Regions from separate parts of the Nesiotobacter zosterae genome, predicted to be linked through region 2. Evidence: riboswitches for the same ligand, from Rfam matches in the RefSeq annotation. Region 2 holds a riboswitch; the other holds the start of a gene.
What was found. Region 2 has a riboswitch for cobalamin ahead of Q3Y58_RS00030 (TonB-dependent receptor plug domain-containing protein). Riboswitches for the same ligand answer to the same signal wherever they lie in the genome.

Region 1 (4,727 bases), on a different contig from region 2:
TTCATGAACTCTGCTTTTCCGTAGATATCGCAACCTGTTAGCTCGGATGCCTTGCGGAGTTTGATCAGGGGAGTGTTTCCAATGGCGTCAATCACTGAGCTTCGGGCGGTCATGAAAAGCCTCGTTTTACTGGCAATGGCTATAGAACTTTACTCAGAAGCTAAGGGTTTGTGCGATCAGGAACAAGCTACGCCCTGTCAAGATTAGAGTGATCTTGGAAATTTGAACTAATGAGGGTCTGGTTTTTAGGATCAAAATCTCTGGGAAAACAAAAAGAACCCCTGCGGCGAAACAGGGGTTCTATTGAGGAGAGGTCCGGTCTGTTGTTTTTATTAGTTGACCAGTGAGACTAGGGCCTTGCTCACTGTCTCTCCAATTTCACCCGCACGCACCATGAAGGACTGACGATGGATCGGGTGTGGGGCCTTTTCCTGAACGAATTCGACCTGAACGTTGGTTTGCGTCGTTTCATGCGTTTTTTGCGTTACAACGACTTTTTCTGCGTTCGTTTGCAGGCGGGCTTGGTCTTTCGCTACAGTCGGGGCAGTCTTTGCGAGTGGAACCTCAACCTGCATGACAGTTACAACAAGTGCACGGCCATCGGGGAGCAGGTGTGTTTCATTTTCGTTGATCCGGGAATCGTACACGACCTCACCATGGTCATCGATTAACTCGACCCAGATTTGCTTTTCGTTATTAAGCTCCACTTCGCCGACCCAGATGGACAGTTCACTGTCCAGTGGGTCGTCGCTTCCACTGCCGGGGGCGGGGGCAAGGGTTACATCGAGGTAATCCTCCGGCATGGAATAGGTAACGGCGCGATCAGCCTTTGCGGCTTTGTTTGTTATGGTGGTGGCACTCGACGCCGAGGTGTATGCGGCTCCCAATCCCACTCCTGCCACCAGGAGAAAGGCGAGTGCGGCGGTACTCACAAAGCGCTTGGCTTTGATTGGGATCTGGTAGTTCAGATGGGTATTCAACACGTGACCCTCCGCAATTCTTATTTTTAACCGCTAAATTACCGCGGCTTTGCGTTAGGAGAAGCCTAAACAAGTCAGGAATGAAGGCTATAAGACCACGATTGTATAAATATCCCGTTTCGCGCTAGCGTTACTAAACGGTAACCGACGCAATTCTTAACAAATACCTAACGAAATGGATTTATTGCGGAAATTAGCCCGTAATTTCACGTTGTTGATTGTTTGGGATAACGGGGAAAGGCACCTCACGAAAACGTGATCGGCCAAAAACAGTCACAAATTTGTCTGCTGGGTCAAAAAAGTGGCTCCCCGGGCCGGATTCGAACCAGCGACCAAGCGGTTAACAGCCGCTTGCTCTACCACTGAGCTACCGGGGATTACCCAATCATTCTAGCGAATGATTATCTCCATCAAGGAGAGATGCAAACGGGGGAGTGGCTCCCCGGGCCGGATTCGAACCAGCGACCAAGCGGTTAACAGCCGCTTGCTCTACCACTGAGCTACCGGGGATCATTGCGCCTTGTGAGCGCGCCGTCGCCGTTTGCGTGAGGGGGTTTGTATAAAAGCCGGTTCGATTTGCCAAGCCCGTTTTTGCAAAAAATCGGGAGTTTGTGGACAGAACCAACACTTTTGTTGTGAGCGCAGGAAAGGGGCGTTCGAAAAGGGCAGAAAACCGCCATTTGCCAGCGCTGTGAATTATTTAGGTTGTCAAGAGATTGATTGACAAGCGGCATTTGCGCAGTGCTACTTAGTCCCTATCAAAGGCTTCCAGTTCTGTTGTGCGGTTGAGCGGCATTAAGCTCTGCGCGCCTCAGATGAAACGGGAATGCGGCATCACGGGTTAATTACCGTTAACTGACGTGTTGGTGAGCCGCAGCTGCCCCCGCAACTGTGAGCGATTTGGGTTCTTCACCATGTCACTGGCCTTTCGGGCTGGGAAGACGAAGCAACCCCATAAGTCGCGAGCCAGGAGACCGGCTGGAGCTTCCATATCTCTTAACTGCTGTCGGGTGGACGGCAAGGAGCGCCAGACGATGATGTATTGCCGGTCGGGGCTTTGCCCTCGCGCCTTCGCGAATGCTTATATGGCCCTTTATAGAAAGGGCAGCTGATGAGCGATCTGAAAGTTTCTGAAGCTACGACAACCACGCGGCCGCGACACCTGCTGGTAACTGGCGGGGCGCGCTCTGGCAAAAGCAGCTTTGCTGAAAGCTTGATCGAGCGATCGGGGCTGAGCAAGGTCTACATTGCCACGGGACAGGCGTTTGATGCCGAGATGCGCCAGCGTATTGAGCGGCATCAACGCGATCGGGGTGATGGGTGGACCACCATTGAAGAACCAATTGCCTTGAGTGATGTGTTGCTTCGTGAAGCGCGGCCTGATCGGGCGGTGCTGGTGGACTGCCTGACGCTGTGGCTCTCCAATCTCATGCTGGAAGATCGGGACACCAGCGATGCGGCGGCCCAGCTTGGCGCCAGCCTTGGCTTCCTGCGCGGGCCAGTGGTGTTTGTGACCAACGAAGTGGGGCAGGGTATTGTTCCCGAAAATCCGTTGGCGCGGCGCTTTCGCGATGAAGCCGGACGCCTCAATCAGCACATGGCCAGTCTATGTGACCGGGTGGTGCTTGTTGCTGCCGGACAGCCTGTTCAGATCAAACCTTCCTTGCATCCGGAGATCCGTCTGTGACCTATTCCTTTTCTGCTGCCCAACCAAAGATCCCTGCCGTCATTGTGACCGGGTTTCTTGGGGCAGGCAAAACCACCCTCGTGCGCAACCTCTTACAGAATGCCGAGAACATGCGCATTGCGCTGATCGTCAATGAGTTTGGCGAAATGGGATTTGACGGGTCACTTGTAAATGGCTGCGCTGACCCGGACTGCAGCGCCGACGAAGTGGTGGAGCTGGCCAATGGCTGCATTTGCTGCACGGTGGCAGACGACTTTTTGCCAACCATGGAAATGCTCCTGAAGCGTGATCCTGCGCCGGATGCCATCCTAATTGAAACCTCTGGTCTTGCTCTGCCGCAACCATTGGTGCGGGCGTTCAACTGGCCAACGGTGAAGCCAGCGGTGAGCGTGGATGGTGTGGTGACCGTAGTTGATGCTGCGGCTCTTGCTGAAGGGCGCGTTGTGGGAGACGAGGCGGCATTGGATGCCCAGCGCAACGCGGACGAGTCTTTGGACCATGAAAGCCCTGTTGAAGAGCTTTTTGAAGATCAGCTGAAATGCGCGGACCTTGTGGTGATCAACAAGGCGGATCTTGTTGATGAAGACGTGCTTGCCCGTATCAAGGAAAAACTGGGCCAGCGTTTGCGGCCTGCCGTCGAGATGGTGGCAGCGGAAAAGGGAAAGCTGTCTTTGCAAGTGCTGCTGGGCCGGAATGCGCAGGCCGAAGACAACATGGAAGGCCGACAGGCGCATCATGAAACCCACCACCATCATCAGGATGATGATCACGACCACGAACATGACCACGATCATCATCACCATGACCACAGTCACGATGACTTTGTGAGCCATGTGGTGCGCGCGCCGACCTATGGCTCTCTCGGTTCAATTGAACAGAGCGTGGCCAAAGCCATGGCGGTGAAAGGTGTGCTGCGCATCAAAGGCTCGGTTACGGTGGATGGCAAAAAGGCTCCTGCCATGGTGCAGGCGGTCGGCCCTCGTGTTGAGGCATGGTTTGCTGCGGGCACTGAAGGGGCGGGACAGTTGGTTGTCATCGGCCTTGCCGGCTTCGATCAAGCGGCTGTTCTGGAGGCTCTTGGCGCGCAGGAACTGGTCTAACCCATGCATATTCTTGCAGGTCAAGCGCGTGGGATAGACGAGCAGAACGAAGCGGTGGATCTGGAACAGGACCCCGCTGACATTCTGTTTCTTTCCGCGGCGGACACGGAGCTGGCACTGATGACTAGTGCCGTGCAGCAGTGCGCGCCTTGCTACAGTGTGCGGGCGGCCAGTTTTCTGGCGCTTACCCACCCCTATTCGGTGGATCTTTACTGTGAGCGGACTGTTCAGGGTTCAAGGCTTGTGGTGTTGCGCCTGCTGGGCGGGGCGCATTATTGGAACTATGGGCTGGAACAGCTGGAGATGCTGGCCAGACGCGGCGTGATCGACCTGGCCGTGATGCCGGGGGATGACAAGTGGGATGAGGTGCTGGCAGCCCGTTCCAGCTTGCCGGTTGGTGTTGTAAAGCGGCTTTGGCGCTACTTTGTTGAAGGTGGGCCCGCCAATGTGTCCGCAGCGCTTGAGTATGCTGCCAGCTTGAAGGGCCTAAAGCCGGGCCTTGATCCCAACATGGTTGCTGAGCCGCGTCCGCTCCCCAAGTGTGGCTATTACGCCTCTGGCATGGAGTTCCCAACTCTGCGGGAGATCACCGCGCGTTTTGATGGGGAACGACCGGTGGCCGCCTTGGTTTTCTACCGTGCGCTTTATCAAAGCGGAGCGCTGGCTCCTGTCGATGCGCTCATTTCAGCTTTGCAGGCTCAAGGGCTGAACGTGCTGCCGCTCTATGTGAGCAGCTTGAAGGATGCAGAATGCGCCGCTGTCGTGCAGCAGAGCTTTGATGCGGTGAAGCCAAGTGTTGTGCTCAACGCTACAGCGTTTGCACTGAGCAAGGCCGGTGCACAACACTTTGAGACCATTCTTGATGCGCCGGGAGCGCCTGTGCTGCAAGTGGTGTTCTCCTCTATCTCGCAAGGCAGTTGGGCTGAGAGCACGCAAGGACTGTCGCCACGGGACCTTGCC
Region 2 (4,727 bases):
AGCGAACGTACTGGAGAGAACTGCTCTACGCGGATGCCCAATTCTCGTAGAAGGTTGATGCTCGTATGGCGCGTGAAAGTGCCCGCAAGGATCAGGTCCGGCTTCATCAAATAGATCTCTTCGGCACGTCCGTGGTTGACTGGGTACTTTGCCGCCTCCTCATTCATGACAGCCAGCGTATCATCACTTGCCAGATGAGAAAGGGCCCGGACTTGTTCTGGTGCGGCCACCAGCATGAGCAGTTGGTCGGTGCACAGGTTCATTGAGACAATACTCTGTGGCGGGTTGTTCTCAGCAGCGTTCGAAGCGCTCCAGGGCATGCATGCGGCACACAGGCCTATGAGGCCTAATGCTCCGATCCAGCTTGATTGTCGTGCCACCATATGCCCTCAAAGAATGGCCCTGCTCCTCAAAGCAGGGCCGCACCTATTAGAATTGTGCCTTTACGCCGGCATACACTGAAAACCCAGCAGTGCCATAACCGTTCGCAGTCTGGTACTCCTGATCAAGGATATTCTCAGCCCGCAGATACAACTCAGGACCTTCATCAAACGCATAGGACACCTTGCCATTGAGAAGGAAGTAGTCGTCCAGTTCCGTAGTTCCTGGCCACTGGCTATCAATTGTGTCCGCGACATAATTGCCATTCATGGATACGGTCCAATTGTCATTTGGCTGGTAGACCAAGCCCAAACTCAAGTCGTGAAGAGGCACACGCACCAGTCTCGCTCCATCGGGATCTTCCGAATCCGTATAGGTATACGCCGTTGACAGAGCCAGCCTTTCATTGACCGCATATTCAGCAGAAAGCTCAACGCCTTGGTTCTTGCTGGTGCCATCTACCTGCACATAGCCACTCGTCGCGAAAGAATAGTCGATCAGGTCTTCTCTCTGGATGTAAAAATAGGTCGCTGAGGTAAGCAATCGTCCATCGAACCACACTCGGTCTACGCCTACGTCAAAGCTCAAGCTTGTTTCAGGTTCGAGTTGAGCGTTCCCGTAGGTCGGATGATAGAGCTCGTAGTTTGATGGGGCTCGAAACCCTGTGCCGATACTGGACCGAAGGGTTGTTGCGGCATCGACCTCGAAGGCCGCTGAACTTCGCCATGTCCACTGTTCACCAAACTGCGAGTGGTCATCTCGGCGGACACTGCCAGTAAGCGCCAGACGATCAAACAGATCAAGGTTGAGCTGAGCAAAACCGCCCCAGATTTGGGTGTCTTCATTCAACCCGCTGGACAGATCAACTTCCTCATTAGCCCAATCGCCACCGAACACGACAGAAACGGTATCATTTAACTCGTAGGAACCAAGATACTCTACAGCCTGCCGATCCCCTCGATATGTACCGGGATTGTCGCTATGGATCTCACGATCAATGCGACTTATCTGAAACGACAAGTCACTGATGAAACGATCATCAATCAACGATAGCTTGGTGCCGACCAATCCAGCCCGATACTCTGAATCCTCATGATTTTGTGCGCTTGGAGCACCAAATCCATCGTATTCGTTGCGGGCGTTGTAGTAGCGAACGGCGCTGTAGACTGCCAGTGCATCGGTCAGATCGTAGTCAGCACGACCAGATAAAGTGGTGTTTCTATACCCATCATCATCTGCGCCCGGGTTCTCATTTTCGTCCAATGCAGAGAACCCATCCGAACGAAGATGCTGAGCGTTCAGGGAAATCTGCCCTCGATCAAAGCCTGCACTGATGCCATAGGCGCCGTTGAAGGTCCCATAGCTACCGCCTTCCACCGAAGCGCGGTGGTTCACCTCACCCGCTTTCGCCCTTTTGGTGCGAATATCAATGACGCCGCCAACAGCCTGTCCACCATAAAGGGCGCTTTGAGAGCCTTTCAGAACCTCGATGCGTTCGATGTCAGCGGTCAGCAGATCGGTGAGGCGGGCCGCTACCTGTGTCCCAGTTGGATCTGAAATGTTGATGCCGTCGATGCGCACCTGAAGATACTTGTTACCAAGGCCACGAATTCGAAGGGTGCTGGCCGTTCCCGCCGGGCCATTCTGGCTCACGGTAATGCCGGGGAGGCGCGCGAGGTAATCTTGAACGAAGGTGTCGCCTTCGCGCTCGAGTTCCTCAGAGGTTACCACCAGAACGGTGGAACCGGTTTTCGCCGCCTCTGTGGGCGTGCGGTTTGCAGAAACGGTAATTTCATCCAGCACAATTGCTTGCTCTTCAGCAAGTGCTTGAGCGAGGGATGGTGTGGCAGCGAGTGCAAAAGATACGCTTGCCAGAATGAGACTGGACTTCTTCATCGGTAACAGATCCACCAGACACGGCCCGAACGGCGCCGTGATGAGAAAAGTGTGCAGGTGGCTGAAACGAATTTAACTCAGAGCATTTCCGTTCAGGCGCCTGCGGTGAGACTGTCACTTGAACGGAAGGACCGCCCCTCAACGCGCCCCGCGTAAAGGGTGAGTGACGGCAAACGGCAGGTCTCCTGACTTACGGGTCGTCGCTATGTGCTCCGCCTTCCCAAGCGCTTCGGCTCAGTGGCTTTTGATGGAACCAAGCTCGTCGTTTACAGTTGCGGGGGCAGTCGCGGACTTCGAAACAGAGTTTCGGCACCGCGTTCCCTTTTCATTCAGCGGCGTGCCACTGAAACCGATTGCGGCGGCAAAAAGACCGGAATACGGCTTCATTGTCAATATTTATTAGTAGCATTTTGAGGGTTCGAGTGTTCTGGCCAGCCTGAGCAACAGGGAAGAAGGGAGAACCGAACTCGCAGAAGCAATTTCCAACAGCAGCAGTGGCACCTCACTAAAGCATGATACAATTTTGTTGTTGTTGCCAATGACATGGAAACTAATCTTTATTACGTTGGGTCATCAATAAATTAACAAGAAGCGGGACCCATGATTGTCCTTGAAAACGACCGCCACGACAAACCACCACGAATGGCCAATGCCATCATATTCCTCATCATCGCCCTGCTTGTTGTTGGGGGCACTTGGAGCGCGTACGCCCGGCTCGAAGAAGTGGCCCGAGGCGAGGGAACTGTCATCCCTGCGGGCCGAACTCAAGTGATTCAAGCCTCTGAAACTGGGAACGTTCAGGAGATCTTTGTCGAGATTGGACAAAGCGTCAGCAAGGGCGATCTCCTTTTCCGCCTTGACGATACGACCAACTCTGCGGCTCTGGGTGAGTTGACAGCACGCAGTCGTGCGCTGCGGGCCCAAATCGCCCGATTGAGGCTGGAGGTCTCCGGGGCTGCTGATGAAGAGAATTTCCAGTGTCCTGATGACATAACAGAGATTGCCAAACAGGTTTGCGAGAACGAGCTTCGGTTGTTTCGAAGCAAACGACTGAACCTGGAACGCCAGCTGGAAACCATCGACCAGCGGCAACAACGTAACCGCAGTGAACGGCTTGAGATCGAAGCCAACATTGCTGGTCTCGAAGAGAGTCTCGATATTGCCAAGGCCGAAATGGAGATGATGGAACCATTGGTGGCGCGAAAGATTGCGCCGCGCACCGACCTGTTGCGGCTGCAGCGTGAAATGGCGGATATTCGCCGCCAACAAAGCACGGCGCGTGAAAGCCTGATGGGAATAGACTCCGAGTTGGCGGAGCTGGAATCGCAAAAGGCCGAAATCCGATCCAAGGAGAATGAGGATATCCTCAATGAGCTGACCGAGCGCATATCCGAACTATCCGTCATTACCGAGAGTATTCGTGCTGCTGAACGGAAGCTGGCGCAGACCGACACATATGCACCGGTGGATGGCATCGTGAACAAGGTGGAAGTGAACACAAACGGCGCATTTGTGACAGCTGGAACACCCGTTCTTGAAATCGTGCCCATTGGGGACCGGCTGCTGTTTGAGGCCAAGATAAACCCCAAGGACATTGCGTTTATTCACGCTGGCCAGCAGGCCGTTGTGAAGATCACGGCCTACGACTTCGCCACCTATGGCGGGCTTGATGGGCGCGTGACCCATGTGGGTGCGGATGTCATCCATGATGAAGACACAGGCGAGGCGTTTTATTCCGTAATCATTGAATCAGACAACGCCTTTTTGGAGCTTCAGGGGCAGGAGCATCCATTGATGCCTGGCATGTTCGGGCAAGTTGATATTCTGACCGGAGAGAAAACCATTCTTGCCTATCTCATGGAACCGCTAATCACAGCGCAAAGCACTGCCTTGAGAGAAAGATAGAGGCTAGTGAAGCCGCTGGTCCCAACGCCAGCGGCTTTTCATTTGCGAGCTGTGCGCCACATCACGCCTCATTTGTTTTGGGCAACTCATTGGTTTCGTCTTCAAGCTCGTCAAAGTCATTTGCAGAAACACGAGGGCCTTGCGCCGACGCCCGCGCAGCAGCCCGCTCGGCCAAAGCCGCCAACACTCTCTGCTTTGGTCCATCTGCAACCACCTTGCCATTGTCCACAACGATCAATCTCTCGACCAGTTCCAACATCGCTTGACGGTGCGTTGCGAGAATGAGGGTTTGGTCGGGCCAGATCGCTTCTTTCAAGTGCTGTATCAGGATCTTCTCGGCGGCCAGATCCAAGGCACTGGAAGGCTCATCAAGGAACAGAATTGGCGGCGATATCAGAAACACACGGGCAAGGGCGATTGACTGTATCTGCCCACTTGAAAGGAAACTGCCACGCTCACCAACGGGCATGTCATAGCCCATGGGATGGCGTGCGGCGAATGTATCAACACCCGCCATGCGGCACGCAAACAAGATTTCATCATCT

Region 1: linked by a shared signal. The riboswitch ahead of cobU (bifunctional adenosylcobinamide kinase/adenosylcobinamide-phosphate guanylyltransferase) and the one ahead of Q3Y58_RS00030 (TonB-dependent receptor plug domain-containing protein) in region 2 are both predicted to bind cobalamin.

What each region holds. Positions count from the first base shown of each region.
Region 1 is NZ_JAWXVZ010000002.1:149,655-154,381, forward strand. Features, by position in the region: gene Q3Y58_RS03645 (cysteine synthase A) at 1-113, opposite strand, end outside; gene Q3Y58_RS03650 (hypothetical protein) at 333-983, opposite strand; tRNA gene Q3Y58_RS03655 (tRNA-Asn) at 1,283-1,357, opposite strand; tRNA gene Q3Y58_RS03660 (tRNA-Asn) at 1,416-1,490, opposite strand; cobalamin riboswitch at 1,761-1,977, shown strand; gene cobU (bifunctional adenosylcobinamide kinase/adenosylcobinamide-phosphate guanylyltransferase) at 2,092-2,667, shown strand; gene cobW (cobalamin biosynthesis protein CobW) at 2,664-3,767, shown strand; gene cobN (cobaltochelatase subunit CobN) at 3,771-4,727, shown strand, end outside.
Region 2 is NZ_JAWXVZ010000001.1:4,852-9,578, reverse strand. Features, by position in the region: gene Q3Y58_RS00035 (ABC transporter substrate-binding protein) at 1-263, opposite strand, end outside; gene Q3Y58_RS00030 (TonB-dependent receptor plug domain-containing protein) at 430-2,277, opposite strand; cobalamin riboswitch at 2,436-2,646, opposite strand; gene Q3Y58_RS00025 (HlyD family type I secretion periplasmic adaptor subunit) at 2,878-4,182, shown strand; gene Q3Y58_RS00020 (type I secretion system permease/ATPase) at 4,244-4,727, opposite strand, start outside.